3 regions of the Halochromatium sp. genome follow, and region 1 is predicted to be linked to each of the others. Evidence: predicted binding sites of a transcription regulator. Region 1 holds the regulator's gene; each other region holds the start of a gene.
The links. The regulator FNR, encoded in region 1, switches genes on or off when oxygen is low (the NO sensors DNR and NnrR bind a similar motif). The targets are predictions, from matches to a motif close to TTGATNTANATCAA.
Positions count from the first base shown of each region.

Region 2: the regulator FNR is predicted to act here: its motif matches at 2,014-2,027, upstream of bchE (magnesium-protoporphyrin IX monomethyl ester anaerobic oxidative cyclase).
Region 3: the regulator FNR is predicted to act here: its motif matches at 3,150-3,163, upstream of ACY693_RS14725 (type IV pili methyl-accepting chemotaxis transducer N-terminal domain-containing protein).

Region 1 is NZ_JBUDPI010000040.1:5,289-12,203, forward strand. Features, by position in the region: gene ACY693_RS04390 (transglycosylase SLT domain-containing protein) at 1-667, opposite strand, end outside; gene ACY693_RS04395 (class I SAM-dependent methyltransferase) at 799-1,575, shown strand; gene rnhA (ribonuclease HI) at 1,562-2,044, shown strand; gene dnaQ (DNA polymerase III subunit epsilon) at 2,072-2,800, shown strand; gene fnr (fumarate/nitrate reduction transcriptional regulator Fnr) at 2,930-3,688, opposite strand; gene ACY693_RS04415 (sulfur globule family protein) at 3,908-4,321, opposite strand; gene ACY693_RS04420 (CTP synthase) at 4,578-6,335, shown strand; gene kdsA (3-deoxy-8-phosphooctulonate synthase) at 6,335-6,915, shown strand, end outside.
Region 2 is NZ_JBUDPI010000021.1:16,760-21,536, forward strand. Features, by position in the region: gene bchE (magnesium-protoporphyrin IX monomethyl ester anaerobic oxidative cyclase) at 54-1,790, opposite strand; gene ACY693_RS02755 (ABC transporter ATP-binding protein) at 2,059-2,877, opposite strand; gene ACY693_RS02760 (FecCD family ABC transporter permease) at 2,874-3,899, opposite strand; gene ACY693_RS02765 (ABC transporter substrate-binding protein) at 3,896-4,777, opposite strand, start outside.
Region 3 is NZ_JBUDPI010000278.1:7-4,718, reverse strand. Features, by position in the region: gene ACY693_RS14735 (tetratricopeptide repeat protein) at 1-286, shown strand, start outside; gene narL (two-component system response regulator NarL) at 340-1,014, opposite strand; gene ACY693_RS14725 (type IV pili methyl-accepting chemotaxis transducer N-terminal domain-containing protein) at 1,011-2,936, opposite strand; gene ACY693_RS14720 (Crp/Fnr family transcriptional regulator) at 3,268-4,011, shown strand; gene ACY693_RS14715 (helix-turn-helix domain-containing protein) at 4,120-4,296, shown strand; partial or broken gene ACY693_RS14710 (PLP-dependent aminotransferase family protein) at 4,459-4,712, opposite strand, start outside.

The DNA of each region.
Region 1 (6,915 bases):
GTACGCGCCCTGGGCCAGCGTTATAGGCCGCGAGTGCCAGGGCCCAGTCGCCGTCAAGCTCGCGATGCAGCTGCCGCAGGTAAGCGATGGCGCCTCGTGTCGAGGCCAGGATGTCGTTGCGTCCGTCGTACCAGCTATTCTGCTTGAGGCCCATCTCAACCCCTGTATAAGGCATGAACTGCCACATTCCGGTCGCGCTCTTAGGCGAGACCGCTCGCGGGTTGTACCGGCTTTCGACCTCGGGCAGCAATGCAAGCTCGGCGGGCAAGCCGCTGCGCTCCAATTCCTCAACGATCAGGTGCAGATAGGGCTGCGCGCGCTTGCTGAGATCCGTGAGATAATCGCGATCGCGCTTGAGCGCTCGCAGCGCCTGCTCGACTCGCTCATGATGAGCAACCCCGAGGCCTTCTCCGTAACGGACTCGATCCCATAGATCGCCACCCGTGCTGGTAAAACGATGTCGGCTCTTGGCTCTGCCATCCTCTCGCCCAACGACGCGAACGTCGATGGCGGGTCGGACATAGCCATACTCGCGTGCTGAGACCGAGAAGGTCTGACCACTAGCGAGGCTATCGTCACTGGGTCGATGGCTGGCGCAGCCACTGAGATGGGTCAGGAATCCGGTTGTGGCGCAGACGAGCAGAACGGTGCGAGCAGCACTTTGCATAGCAGGTTTTGGCAACGGCTGGATTTGAGAATGATGCGCTTTGTTCTTGTTTTGTCGCGCCTCAGGGACCCAATATACGGGAAAACCCGGAGCCTTGCCAGCGGCGCGCCGGGCCAATGGCGCGCGGACCGATGAGAACCTGTCTTCAGGAGAGCAGCGCCGGGCAGACGTTTGAGGCCTTGGCAGCCTGGCTGGATACAGGGCTTGGTCGTCAGGTTGCGCGCGCCGAGCGCAAATGCGTCGAGCGGATGATCGAGAATTCATTTGGCCACTTCTTGGTGCAGATCAGCTGCGTCGGCGACTTCAGCACCGCGTTTGAGCATAGCCGCATCCGCTCTCACCTGGTCCTTAACGAGTCTGACTGCCAGCGCTGGTGCGGCTCACCGCTGCACGCGAAAGCGGCCGAGCTGCCGCTGGCCGCGGCCAGTGTCGATGCGCTGCTGCTACCGCATACCCTCGACGTTGCGCTGCAGCCGCAGCGTGTGCTGCGAGAGGCCGAGCGTGTGCTGATCCCGGAGGGGCGCATCCTGATCATCGGTTTCAATCCCTGGAGCACCTGGGGACTGATGCGCGGTCTGCTGGGTCATCGGGGACCACCCTGGTGCGGCAATCAGTTGACCTCGTCTCGACTCATCGACTGGCTCGACCTGCTCGGTTTTCAGCTCGAAATGCGTGAGTGGCTCGTCTTTCGGCCGCCGTTGCGCTCGGTCTACAGTCGCCGCCTCAATTGGATCGAAGAGGCCGGTGCGCGTTGGTGGCCGATCTTTGGGGGTGTCTATGTGATCCGCGCCGTGAAGCGCGTGAGTCTTTCCACGCCAATGAAACCGCGCTGGAAGCGGCGCCCGGCGTTCCTGCCGGGAGGCGCGGTCAAGCCAACCGTTCGTGAGGGCAATCATGCTCGACAGTGATTCGTCTGGCACACAGACGCAGGGGCATCGCGCAACAGGCGCGGTCGAGGTGTTTACCGATGGGGCCTGCAAGGGCAATCCTGGTCCAGGCGGTTGGGGAGCGCTGATGCGCTATGGGGAGCATGTTAAGGAGCTGTTCGGGGGCGAGATACAGACCACGAACAATCGCATGGAGCTGATGGCGGTGATTCAGGCGCTTGAGGCCCTGAAACGCAAGAGTCGTGTGATCCTGACCGTCGATTCACGCTACGTCCAAGACGGCGTTGAGCGGTGGATGCCGCGTTGGAAGCGCAACGGTTGGAAGACCAAGCAGGGAGGGGCGGTCAAGAACCAGGATCTCTGGCAACGGCTCGACCGGGCGCTTGCCGATCATCAGGTGAGTTGGCGCTGGGTGCGTGGGCACAGCGGCCATGTCGAGAACGAGCGAGCCGATGCGCTTGCCAATCTGGGTATCCCGAAGCGGGCCTAGACCCTCGCATTCATCAGGAATCCAATGATGCGACAGTTGGTGGTCGATACAGAAACAACCGGCCTGGAGCCGAGCGAAGGGCACCGGATCATCGAGATCGGCTGCGTCGAGGTGATCGAGCGTCGTTTGACGAAGGCCAATTTCCACCAGTATCTGCAACCGGATCGTGAGATCGACGCCGGTGCGGTTGCGGTGCATGGCATCTCGACGGCCTTCTTGGCTGACAAGCCGCGCTTTGCCGACATCGCCGAGGAGCTGATTGCCTATCTCCGCGGTGCCGAGCTGATCATCCATAACGCCGCGTTCGACGTTGGATTCTTGAATCACGAGCTGAGGCAGTGGCGTCCAGACGCCCCTCGCATCGAAGACCTATGCACCGTCGTAGATACCCTAGCACTAGCCCGCCAACGCCACCCCGGGCAGCGCAATAGCCTCGATGCCCTCTGTCGCCGCTACGAGATCGATAACGCGCGGCGCGAGCTTCATGGCGCGCTACTCGATGCGGAGATCCTGGCCGACGTCTATCTCGCGATGACCGGCGGCCAGGTTGCACTCGCACTCGGTCAGGAGTCGATTGCACATCATTCGGGAGAGCCTGCCCAAACGGGTGTCGTAGCGAGGCGGGTACGAAAAGACCGGCCAGCGCTGCGCGTGGTGCGGGCGAACGAGGCCGAGACAACCGCACATCAGCGGCGCTTAGAAGCGATCAATGTCGCGAGCGATGGCGGCTGCGTCTGGCTCTCGCCGGCTCGGTAAATCCTAAGCCATCGAGGCTTGAGCCCCTAATGAATCAGTGCTCTGCAGCCGATCTCGTCGTTTCGGCGCGAGTCCTAGCTTCAGTTCCGGGCTGCAGTCCGGGCTCGGTGATCTGCCCTGCCGACAGGATTAGTTCGAGCGTTGCTTGTGGGTGCTTGAGGGAGGGGAGCCTGCCATCATTTCGAGCGCGGGAAGGTTCAGCACCTCAACATGCTTGCGATCGACCCGCAGCAAACCATCCTCTTGGAAGCGCGTGAACAGCCGGCTGACGGTTTCGACTGCGAGCCCGAGATAGCTCCCGATCTCGTGTCTCGACATGCTCAGATAGAAATCGGTTGGCGATAGTCCGCGTTTGCTGAGCCGACTCGACATGCTCGTGAGAAAGGCCGCGAGGCGCTCTTCTGCGTTCTTCTTGCCAAGTAGGAGGAGCATATCGGCGTCTTGGCCGATCTCCTTGCTCAGTAACCGGTACATCTGGTGCTGGAGCGACGGGATCGAGGCTGCTAGCTCCTCGAAGCGTTGGAAGGGGACCTCGCAGATCGCCGAGGTCTCGAGCACCTTGGCCGAGCAGGCGTGACAGGACTTATCGATCGCGTCGAGTCCGATGATCTCACCGGGCAGGTGGAAGCCGAGCACCTGCTCGCCGCCCTCCTCACTCGGCGCATAGGTCTTGACCGAACCGGTCTTGACCACATAGAGGGAGCGGAAGCGCTCGCCACCACGGAACAGGTGGTCACCGCGATGCAGGGGACGGGACCGCTTGATGATCGAGTCGAGACGTTCGACGTCTTCCGGCGCGAGGCCCATCGGCAGACAGAGCTGCGACAACGAGCAGTTCTTGCAGGCGACTCGGATGGTGTCGAACGAGATTACTTTTCGCTGAGTCAAAGCAAGATTCCAGTGGATGGTTTAGCCCTATTCTGCAACTCAAGTTGACATGCATCAAGCGTCAATCTGATTTGCATACACGCGCGCTAAGCAATGTTATTGCTGGTTGAAGGTGCGCAGGGTCGGCCACAGTGGGCGGTGAGCGCGAGGAGGGTGGTATTAAAAAATAAAAAGCCGCGCCGAGGCGCGGCTTTAGGGGTAACAGCGGTTCGCTGCTACTTACTTCTGCTCTTCAGAAGAAGGTGCCGACGGGGCCATCGGGGCACCGTAAGGCATGCCGTAGGGGGCGCCATAGGCAGGTGGGGCGCCGTAGCCGTAAGGTGCACCATAGCCGTAGCCCGGGTAGCCGTAGCCGCCAGGATGACCATAGCCGTAGCCATCGCCGTAGCCGCGCCCGTAGCCATAGCCGCGCCCGCGACCATAGCCGCGACCACCGCCGCTCATGTTCATGTTGAAGTCGCCATAGCCGTCACCGAACATGTCGCTGAACATGTCGCCCATGCCGTCGCCCCAGCCGTTGCCATAGCCAGGTCCACCGTAGCCAGGCCCCCACCAGGCCTGGGCGGCGCTCATCGAGAAAGCGGCGCCAGTGGCGATCGCAGCAATACCCATGACCTTTGCAAACTTGTTCATCTAATGCTCCGAAAGGGTGGTGAATCGATCCGACGCAGCCGGCACGATCATTGATGGTTGTCATCGCGTCGCGCTGCGAAGGAGGTCCGCAGATAACGAACGGAGGGGAGTATACGTGCACCAAGCATTGCTTGTGAAGTCTATGAGCGAGGCCATGGCATCGGGCCTTTTGCGACCGGAATTGTGAGGTCGGGACCAATTTGCTAACGTGGTTGGCGTATCCTATCCAGACCCACGTTGTCTGCCTGCACAGGTTATGCCCAAGCTTGTTTTCGTTACCGGCGGCGTTGTCTCGTCGCTCGGCAAAGGTATTGCGTCCGCGTCCTTGGCTGCGTTGCTCGAAGCGCGCGGCCTCAAGGTCACGATGATCAAACTCGACCCCTATATCAATGTCGATCCGGGCACCATGAGCCCGTTTCAGCATGGTGAGGTCTATGTCACCGATGATGGTGCCGAGACTGATCTCGATCTCGGTCACTATGAGCGCTTCCTCCGCACCCGGATGGGGCGCAACAACAACTTCACCACCGGACAGATCTACGAGAGTGTGATCCGCAAGGAGCGTCGCGGTGACTACCTCGGTCGTACCGTGCAGGTGATCCCGCACATCACCGACGAGATCAAGGATTCGATCCGACTCGGTGCCGGCGATGCTGATATCGCCATCGTCGAGATCGGCGGCACCGTCGGCGACATCGAGTCGTTGCCATTTCTCGAGGCGATCCGCCAGATGCGGGTCGAGGTCGGTGTCGAGAACGCGCTGTTCATGCATCTGACGCTGGTGCCTTACATCCCGGCCGCTGGCGAGATCAAGACCAAGCCCACCCAGCACTCGGTCAAGGAGCTGCGCTCGATCGGTATACAGCCCGACATCCTGCTTTGCCGGGCCGAGCGCGACCTGCCTGACGAGGAGCGGCGCAAGATCGCGCTGTTCACCAACGTGCCTGAGCGGGCAGTGATCTCGGCGATCGATGCCGACCACATCTACCGCATCCCAATGCTGTTGCACGCGCAGGATCTCGACGCGCTGGTGGTCCAGCAGTTCCGCCTCGAGGTCGCGGAGGCTGATCTGTCGGAGTGGCAGCGCGTGCTCGAAGGGCTCGAGCAGCCGCGTGAGCGGGTCACCATCGGCATGGTCGGCAAGTACATGGGGCTGACCGAGGCCTACAAGTCACTCTCCGAGGCCTTGATCCATGCCGGCGTGCAGACCCGTACCCGGATCGACATTCGCTACCTCGATGCTGAAGAGATCGAGTCGAAGGGGCCAGACTGCCTCGACGGGCTCGACGCGGTGCTGGTTCCAGGCGGCTTTGGCGAGCGCGGCATCGAGGGCAAGATCGCGGCAGTGAGCTACGCCCGTCAGCAGCGCATCCCGTACCTTGGGATCTGCCTTGGCATGCAGGTCGCTGTCATCGAGTATGCGCGCAATGTCGCCAAGCTTGAGGCTGCCCATAGCACCGAGTTCCAGCAGGAGACGCCCCATCCCGTGATCGCGTTGATCACCGAGTGGCAGACCGAGCAAGGCAAGCGCGAGACGCGCAGCGCCGAATCCGACAAGGGCGGTACCATGCGGCTCGGCGGCCAGAACTGCCGCCTTGAGCCCGGTAGTCTGGCGCGCGCGACCTATGGAAGACACCAGGTCCGCGAGCGGCATCGGCACCGCTATGAGTTCAATAATCGCTACTGTGATGCGATGAAGGATGCGGGGATGCGATTCTCCGGCTGGTCGCTGGATTCGAAGCTGGTCGAGATCGTCGAGATCCCAGATCATCCCTGGTTCGTCGGCTGCCAGTTTCATCCCGAGTTCACCTCGACACCACGAGATGGGCATCCGCTGTTTGGGGGCTTTATCGAGGCAGCGCTGGCTTATCAGAAGCGTCAGGGCAGGGCTCAAGAGCCGGTGGTCATCGGATCAGATGGCGGCGCTGATGCCAATGCCCAAAGAGCGGCAGCCGCTGCGTCCGAGGACAGGGCTTCCCCGCGTCGTCCCAAAGGTCAACGGGAGCTGGTTTGATGCAACTGTGTGGCGTCGAGGTTGGCATCGAGCAGCCATTGTTTCTGATCGCTGGCCCCTGCGTGATCGAGAGCGAAACGCTGGCGCAGGAGACAGCGGGACAGCTCAAGGAGATCAGCGCTCGGCTGGGCCTGCCATTCATCTATAAATCCTCGTTCGACAAGGCCAACCGCTCATCGATCGATGGCTTCCGCGGGCTTGGGCTCGAAGCCGGACTGAAGGTGCTCGAGGCGGTCCGCGAGCAGATCGGCGTGCCCGTGCTGACGGACGTTCACGAAGATACGCCACTGGCTGAGGTCGCGGCGGTGGTTGATGTGCTGCAGACACCGGCCTTTCTGTGCCGCCAGACCAACTTTATCGTCTCGGTGGCGGCGCAGGGGCTGCCAGTGAACATCAAGAAAGGCCAATTTCTGGCCCCTTGGGACATGGCGCGCGTGGTCGAGAAGGCGCGCTCGAGCGGAAATCAGCAGCTCATGGTCTGTGAGCGCGGGGTCAGCTTCGGTTATAACAACCTGGTCTCGGACATGCGCTCGCTGGCGGTGATGCGCGAGAGCGGCTGCCCGGTGGTCTTCGATGCGAC
Region 2 (4,777 bases), on a different contig from region 1:
GCCGCCCCGCGATAGCGCGGGGCTCTGCTCGCAGGCTAGCCGAGGCTTTCAGATCAGGCCTCCTCTGCCACCACCTCGCGCTGCTTGCTCGTCTGCAGCTCAGGCATCGCGACACTAGCGGAGGACGACGCCGGCTTGATGCCACCACCGCAACCGCCAGGCTGGCACTTCGGCGAGGCCTCGCCGCCGATCTCTAGGTCTTCCATCTGCTGATTGCCGCCGCCGCAGGCCATGGGCACGGCTTGGCTAGTGCCGACAGCGGGCCGTTTGGCCGCCGGCGCCTGCTTCCAGGCGTTGTGATCGGGCTCGACGATCTTCGACTTGCTCTTGTCGTAGTCGAACTTGATCAGCTTCTTGAACATCGGCCCCCAGTAGTTCTGCTTGCCAAGCTGGTAGAACTTGCGCTCATAGGCGCTCTTGAAGAAGGCCTTGATGCAGCCGATCAGATACTTGCGGCGGAAGGGGTCCTTGACCCAGGGATATTGGAACAGCATCCGCTTCATATAGAAGCGCCGATAGTTGGCCATGACGCCATCGAGCAGCTCGGCGCGGTCGATGCTGTCCGGCTTCATGATCGGCTGTACGAAGTTGTACTTGGAGTAGTCGAAGACCTCCACCTTGTCGCCCATCTCGGCGAACATATCGGAGAAGGGCCAAGGGGTATACATGGACCAGTTGGCCATGTCGGCGCCCCAGTCCATGACCATCTGATAGGTCTCTTCCAAGGTCTCGCGGGTCTCGTTCTCGAGACCGACGATGAACTGCGCCTCGGTGACGATACCGTTCTCCTGCAGCAGCCGCACTGCGCGCTTGTTCTGCTCGATCGTGGTCTCCTTGACGAAGCGGTCGAGATTGAGCTGCGCCGCCGCCTCGGTGCCGAGCGAGACGTGGACCAGACCGGCCTTGCGGTAGAAGGGCAGCAGATCCTCATCGCGCATGACATCGGTGACACGGGTATTGATGCCCCAATGGATGCCGAGATCGCGATCGATGAGCTCCTGGCAGAACTCGACGAACTTGGCCTTGTTGATCTGCGGCTCTTCGTCGGCCAAGATGAAGAAGCCGACACCGTGGACCTTCACCAGCTCCTCGATCTCGTCGACCATCTTCTTTGGATCGCGCACGCGATAGTCGCGCCAGAACTTCCACTGCGAGCAGAACGAGCAGGTGAACGGGCAGCCGCGCGCCATGTTCGGCGTTGCGACCGGCACGCCGAGCGGGATGTAGATGTATTTCTTCCAGTCGAGGATGCCCCAGTCTGCCCGGATCGAATCGACGTCCTTGATCGAGGGCTCAACCGGGGTGGCGATGACCTTGTTGTCCTCGTTCAGATAGGCGATGCCCTTGATCTGCTCGCGCTCGGCGGGCCAGCGGCCCTCATCGATCGCGCGCACGAGATTCAAGGTCACGGCCTCGCCTTCGCCGCGAACGATGACATCGATCCAGGGCGCCTCGCCAAAGACCTGCTGATACATGAAGGTCGGATGGATGCCCCCGAGCACCGTAATGGCATTGGGACACTCTTCCTTGGCGATCTGCAACAGCCGCTGCGCGGTGTAGATCATCGGCGTCATTGCCGTGGTCGCAACAACGTCCGCGTTCGACTCCCGGATGGCGACCCGCAACTGCTCCTCGTCGAGGTTGTCCACCAAGCCGTCAACGAAGTGATAGTCGGTGTAGCCGCCGTTCTTCAGATAGCCAGCCAGATAGGCGACCCAGGCCGGCGACCAGTTACCGGCGATATCAGCGGCGCCAGCGCTATAGTTTGGGTGGACAAAAAGGATTCGCATGATCTGCTCCGATGGATCTAGCCGTCGCCCGCGCGCGCGGACCAGCGGTGAAAGGGCACTGGGCCCACGTCGATCGCAGCCTGGGCAACGGCTGCGCCAGCCGGGATTCTCGTTGTGGCTCAGGGTGGTGGTTGCCAACCTGACAGTCTTCACTGTCGCGCCAGCATGACACCTGAGGGTATCATGCCGTTGGGCGCGCTGGCCTTGTTGTGCCGCAACAGAGTTGCCCTGAATCAAGCGCTTGGGGCTTTGTTGATTCTCGATCGGGTTACGCGGTTATTCGCCCGCCGTTGTCGCAGACCCAAGGCACGATGTATCGGTGCACTTGGTCACCATCCTGATGCTCGCCGATGATCGCCTGCACGCCGTAGACGTTGGCCAGATGCTCGGTGCTCAACACGGTCTCGACCTCGCCGCTCGCCACTGCGGCGCCTTGGTCGAGCAGTAGCAGGCGATCGCAGAAGCGGCTCGCGAGCGTTAGATCGTGCAAGACGACGACGACGGTTTGTCCGGCCTGGCAGCGGGCGCGCAACAGCTCCATGACCCTGAGCTGATGCATCGGGTCGAGCGCGGCGATCGGCTCATCGGCGAGTAGGACCTCGGCCTCGACTGCGAGCACGCGGGCGAGGCGGGCGCGGGCGCGCTCGCCACCGGAAAGCTCGTCGGCTCGGCGCTCGCGGAGCGACCAGATGTCGGTGGCATGCAGCGCTTGCTCGATGGCGCGCTGATCGGCGTCGGCGGCGCTGCGAGCGTCAATGCGCCACCAGCTGCCACGGTACGGATGTCGCCCGAGCGCCACCAGGTCCTGGACGCTGATTGGCCATTGCAGACGATCGTCCTGACTCAGATAGGCCAGCCGCTGAGCCCGCGCGCGCGCCGAGAGCCGAGCCAGCGGCTGACCTTCGAGGCAGACCCGTCCGCTGTAGGGCAGCAGCTGCATCATCGCCTTGATCAGCGTGCTCTTGCCGGCCCCGTTCGGTCCGATCAACCCGAACAGCTCGCCGCGCTCGATCTCGAGATCAATACCGTCGAGCAGCAGTTGGCCGCCGAGGCTAACCGATAGCGCCTCAATCTGGAGTAGGCTCACAGCATGTCCCTCCGCGAGCGCAGCACCAATGCCAAGAAGAAGGGCGCGCCCACCAAGGCCGTGACCACGCCAAGCTGCAGCTCCTTGGGGGTGCCAATCAGCCTTAGGGTGATATCGGCTGCGAGTACCAGGATCGCCCCGCCCAGCGCGCTTGGCAGCAGCAGCTGGCCCGGTCGATATTGGACGAAGCGTCGCAGCATGTGCGGCACCACCAGTCCAACGAAGCCGATGGCGCCAGTGACCGCTACGCAGGCACCAACGCTGAGCGCGGTGCCGAAGATGATCAAGACCCGTAGTCGTGGCAGATTGACGCCCAAGCTCGTCGCCTCTGCCTCACCGAGGGCCAGTACCTCGAGTGCCGGTGCGGTGGCAAGCAACATCAGCACGCCAAGCAGCACGAACGGCAGAACCAGGCGCACATCGGCGAAGCTGCGGTCGCTGATCGAGCCCAGCAGCCAGAGCACGATGTCTTGCACATCATAAGGATTCGGCGCCAGGTTCAGGGCCAGGGAGGTCAATGCCGATGCTAGCGCCGAGACGGCGACGCCAGCGAGGATCAAGGTCAGGTTCGAGGAGCCGGCGCGTGCCAGGCCGTATAGGAATAGGGTCGCCAGTAGCGCAAACAGCATCGCCGCCGCTGGCAAGGCCCAGTCGTTGAGGGCGCTGAGCCCGAAGTAGAGGGTCAAGACCGCGCCCAGCCCCGCGCTCGAGGAGATGCCAAGGAGGCCAGGCTCGGCCAACGGGTTGCGCAGCAGCCCCTGCAGCGCTGCGCCCGAGATCCCGAGCGCCATGCCGACCAGCCAGGCCAACAGCACCCTTGGCAGCCGGATCTGCTGCACGATGAGCTGATGAGCGTCGGGGCCATTGCCAAAGAGGCCGGCGACGACCTCGCTCAGTGACAGTGGCGCCGCGCCGAAGCGCAGGGAGATCAGGCTCAAGCCGAGCAAGAACAGTAGCAGCCCAAGATTGAACGCCGCCACCCCCCCGCGGTGGCTCGGCGCTGCCGACTGGTGAGCGCTCATTGCGTCACCTGCGTGGCTTGTGACAAGGGCCCGAGCTTGGGCTGGAGCTCGAGCCGGGGTCGAGTCTGGTCTGGGGCCGGAGCCGGAGCCTCAAGAGGACGTTGAGGGTTGAGCTCAAGCGCTGCAAGCTGTTCTGCGATCTGCGCGGCGGCATCGATCAGCTCAAGGCCACCACAGCCCCAGGCCGTGCTGCTCGGTAGCTGGATGCTCGGCACCTGCGCGAGCAGTTTGCCGAGCAACGGATGACGCCCATAACGGGACTTGGACAGGGGCTGCGCCTGATCGAAATAGCCCAACAGGAATAGGTCGGGCGGATCGGCGATCAGCTGCTCGAGCGGCAGCGTGCCCCAGCCACGAATCCCCTTGTCGGTGGCCAGATTCCGCAGGTCGAGCAGGCGTAGCATCGCGTCGACATAGGTGTCGCTGCCCGCGGTGCCACCATTGGGGCGCAGATAGAGAACGCGCGGTGCTCGATCCCAGGTCGCCGCTGCGTCGGATAACGCCTGGATGCGCGCCCGCGCCAGCGTCACGGCACGCTGGCCTGCCGCGCTGCGACCGATGGCCTGGGCAATCTCCGTCGTCATGGAGAATGCGTCCTCGATCGTACGCGGATAGGGCAATGTGATCACGCGAATCCCTTGCTCGGCCAAGAGCTCGGCATGCGGGCGCCCAGACCAACCGAGGTAGGTCAGAGCGATCTCAGGATCAAAATACAGCAGCTCTTCGACCGCGCCGCGATTTGCTGGGTACTGACGGGCAAGCTCGGCGACTGGCGATTGCGCCGGATTCTGCGCCTGATAGGAGACCGACCGGATCTGCCCGGGCGCACCCAGTCGCAGCAGGAGCAGATCGGCACAGAGGTTGGTGCTGACCACCAC
Region 3 (4,712 bases), on a different contig from region 1:
CCAGGCCGTTGACGCTGCACCCGACTCCAGCTTGGCACGTAACCGTCTTGGCGGCGCCTTGATGCTTGGCCAGCGCTACGGCGAAGCCATCGATCAATTCCAGCGCGTCATTGGCCGTGACCCCGAGAATGGCGCCGCCTTCATCGGGCTCGGCATGGCCTACATGCACAGCGGCCAACCCGGCCCTGCCAAAGCCGCCCTGATCGAGGCGAAGCGTCTCAAGCCGAACCGTGCCGAGGATCTCGACAGGCTGATTCGGCGGATTGATCAAGGTACCGCAAAATAGCGCGCGCTCTAGCTCCACCCTTAACGTTGAGTCGCGCGCCATGGCGCAGCCGATCAGGGTCCGCCACGATCGCTGTTCAACACCCACACGGCCGCCTCGACCCGGCTCTTGAGGCCGAGCTTCTTCAGCAGATGCTTGACGTGGACCTTCACCGTCCCGACCGCGAGATCGAGCTCACGCGCGATGAGCTTGTTGCTGAGGCCCTCCGCGATCAAGTCCAGGATCTCGCGCTCGCGGGCGGTGAGGCCGGCCTGGTCCGAGCTGGTCGGTCCGGGCTGCTCGCGCAGCGCGCGCGCCAGCAATTCGGTGAGCCGGGGGCTGATCACCAGGCGCCCGCGCATCGCCTCCTGCAGCCGGGCGAGGATGTCCTCGGGCTCCATGTCCTTGAGCAGGTAACCATCGGCACCGGTGCGCAGGGCGGCCACCACGTCGCTCTCGCTATCGGAGACGGTGAGCATGATGATGCGGGCTTCCTGCTCCGGGTCGCTGCGCAAGCGCCGCAGCGTTTGCAGGCCGTTCAGCCCCTTCATGTTCATGTCGAGCAGGATCAGATCGGGTCGAAGCCGGTCTGCGAGCGCCAGCCCCTCCTCGCCGTCGGCTGCCTCGCCGACCAGCGTCAGCGCTTCCTCCATGGCCAGCAGGTCGGCCACGCCCTTGCGGAACAGCGGATGATCGTCGATCACCAGGACTCGGGTATCCAGCGCCTCAAGCGCTGTCTGCTCGTTCATTGACGAGACTTCATTGCGGCATGTCCGGCTAGCTGGCCATCGGCGACGAGCCGATCGTGGCGTCGCGATCGCGGCGGGAAGCGCAGCCGCACGACGGTGCCCGCCGCGACGCCGGGCTCGATCTGGAGGGTACCGCCGAGGCTCGCCGCGCGCTCGCGCATGATGGTCAGGCCGTAATGGCCGGGACGGCCCGGATTGGTGTCCAGTCCGACGCCGTCGTCGCTGACCTCGACGCCGACCTCGCCGCTCGCCGCATCGGACAGGAGCCGCAGCCGGACATGGGCCGCGCGCGCGTGCCGCGCGGCATTGGACAGCGCCTCGCGCACGATCTGTAGCAGATGGACCTCCTCGTTCGGCGACAGATCGCCCGCAACCAGCCGGTCCTCGACCGCGATCTCAAGACCGGTGCGAAGACGGAATTCATCGACCGTCTCAGTCACCGCTGCCGAGAGTCCTTCACCGCCAATCTTGAGCCGAAAGGTCGTCAACAGCTCGCGCAGTTGCCGATACGCGCTGCTGATCCCTTCGCGTAGCTCGGCCAGGATCACGACGGGTGCCGGCGCTGACTCAGCCCCCTGCCCGTTGAGCGCGGCCTCCAACCGAACCGCCTGGATCTTGAGGTAGGAGAGCGACTGCGCCAGGGAGTCGTGCAGCTCACGGGCGAGACTGCTGCGCTCCTCGTGCAGCACCAAGCGCCGGCTCTCGCGGATGCGGCCTTGCAGATTCAGAGCCGTCGCCAACTGCGCGGCCAAGGCCTCGAGCAACGGCTGTTGCCATGACTCCAATGGCGCGCCGTCGCGGTAAGCCACGCGAAGCGTGCCGTAGCGGTGGTCTTGATCAGCCACCGGAACGGCGATGAGCGAGCCATCCGATGCACTCGCGGCGGCGCGACAGAGGGCGCAGGCACCGCCTGCGGCATCTGGCGACTGGCGGCTGCTCAGGCACAGCCCGGTCGGCGCCTCATTGCGCGCGCTTCGGGCTTGGGTGCCGTCCCGGCTATTGCCGTCGCGCAAGCAGAGGGTCACCGAGGCCAGCTTGAGCTCTTGTTCGACATCGACCAGGACCGCGCGCAGGGCCGGGTCCGAGAGGGTCGCGCCATCCAGGGTGCGGCTGGCTCGATAGAGTAGCTGCAGCGACTGGTTGCTGCGCGCCAAGTCACGGGTCTTCTCGCTGACCCGCGCCTCGAGCGCGTTGTAGATGGTCCAGACGCCCTCGCTCATCAGGTTCATCGCCACCCCGAGCCGCCCGAGCTCGTCCTCGCCCAGGAAGCGCGTGCGCACCGAGAAGTCGCCTTGTCGGACCCGATCCGCGCAGCGCAATAAGGCATCGAGCGGACGCACCAGCCTGCGCTGCAACAGCAGCAAGGTCACCAGCACGGCGATCAGGGTCAGCCCCAAGGCCGCAGCCTGCATCACCGCGAGCCAATCGATGCGCCGCTCGGCCCGGTCCTCGAGCGCCCGGACCAGACCGTGCACCTGAGCGACGAACGCGTCGGCCTGCGCCCGATAGGCGCGTCCGCCCGTAGCGATCGCCTGGGCGCTCAGAGCCGGGCGCATCCTCTGCTGCCACTGTTGGCTGACCTCTCGGTAGGCGCTGCGTAGCGGATCGGTCGCGGCGCTCGGGATCGCCTGCATGAGCCGCGGGCTGGTCAAGCGCGCCTCCAGCTCGTCGGCGAGCTGCCGCACGCGTGCCGCACGCTCGGCCGACGGCCGGCTCGGGTCGGTCAGCTCGGCGGCGATGCGATAGGTCTGCATGCGCAGCGTCCCGGACTGATTCACCGCCGCGGCCATGCCCTGATTGAGCTGCGCCACCACGATCGCGCCGATCATTGCCGCAATGCCAAGGGCGAGGATCACGGCCATCAGCAGGCCGATGGTCAACAACAGGGAGCGTTGCCATAAGGCAGAGATCGATGCCGTCATCGCTGGGTGCTCGGACAAACCTGGAGGGACAAAAGGGGGCTACCTCCAAAAATCCACATTGCTCGCAAGCGCCGTGGAGCTGACACCGCAGTATGGACGATTCTTTCGCGCAAACAATCCTCTAGCTCGGCGGAGAGCTACCACCAAAGGGGTAACCCCAGTGCTTTCAGCCGGCTAAACAACGGATTGCGCTTATCTGGGCGGCCGCTAGGCTTGAGCCATATCAAGCTCGAGAAGCGAGCACGGCCAGCCAAGAGCGCATCGAGGGTGCTCCAAGCGCTCAGTCTTGGCACCGCCACCTCGCGCGTCCAACGCCCTTAGAAGACGACCAATGAATCACGCCGACCGAGAAAAGACCTGTCTGCCGCTGCTCGAGCGCACGCCTGGATTCGCCTCGGTGCCAGCGGATGCCCTCGCCTACCTGGCGGCCGGCTGTCATCAGCGTACCGCGACGCGCGGACAGCTGTTGTGCGAGCGCGGCCAGCAGCTCGGAGGTTTTCATGTGCTGTTGCGGGGTCGGGTCAAGCTCTCATTGCTCTCCGCGGAAGGCGCCGAGCGGGTGCTCGATATCGTTCTGCCCGGGCGCACCTTCGGCGAATCGGCGGCCTTCCTCGGCCGGCCCTGCGCCCTACACGCCGAGGCGCTGATGGACTCACGGCTGCTCTACGTTGACCTCAACCGCGTGCGCAACGCCATCCCGCGCTGGCCAGAGATCGCCAACCTGATGCTCGTCATGGTCGCCGAGCGCGCGCAACGGCTGATCGCCGACCTCGAGGCCTGTTGTTTGCACTCGGCCGCGCAGCGCGTCGTCGCGATGCTGCTGCGCGATGCGCAAAGCGATGCCGATGAGCCCGATCGCGCCACCCTTGAGCTGCCGGCGGCCAAGACCGTCGTCGCCTCTAGCCTCAATCTGTCAGCCGAGACCTTCTCGCGCGAGCTGCATGGGTTGGTGCGCCGCGGGCTGATCGAGGTCGAGCGCCGAGCCGTTCGGATTCCATCACTCGAGCAGTTACGTCGGCGCGGCGGGTTGGAGGCTGCCGATCTGGAGCCAAGCGCTCCGCTCGATGCCTGTTGATGGCGCCATTAGGGCGGTCGGTGAGAAACAACACGTCAGGATCAACACAAGCTCCAATGCATTCATGATGCAGGCTCCGTCATCACGCCGCGGCCTTCCAGGTCTCGGTTGCAGCAATCTCTCTGGCGAAGTCCGCAAAGTCCTTCGGCTCCCGATCTTGCCGAAGTCGCCTTCCTGACGGGGTTCGCCGAGCAAAGCGGCTTCACCAGGGCTTTCAAGCGCTGGGCAGGCCAGACGCCCCGCTCCTATCGATTGGGCGCCCGCACGCCGCCGGTGGGAACCTGAATCCTAAGGAGTATCCGGACGGCAAACGACCGGCCGAGATCTCCAATGATGTGTCGAGCGAACCAGGGGGTCCGGCTCTTAACTAATTCGAGGCTCGGGTGGTCGGTGTCGCGGTGGACTAATCTTAAGAAGCTCAAGAAAAGATATCCATTGACACAAGAGCTAACGAGCGGCGACTAACTCGCCAGCCAGTCGGCCGAGCGTCGCCAATGCTTCCTCGGTCAGCGGCGACCAGGGCAGCGCGCAGTTCAGTCGCAGACAATGGCGGTAGCCGCCGTGGCTCGAGAACATCGGCCCGGGGGCGATGCTGATCCCGGCGGTAAGCGCGCGCTCCTGCAGGGCGAGTGCATCGGCGCCCTTCTTTAACTCCACCCAGACGACGAAGCCGCCGCCGGGCCGCGTCACCCGCGTGCCGG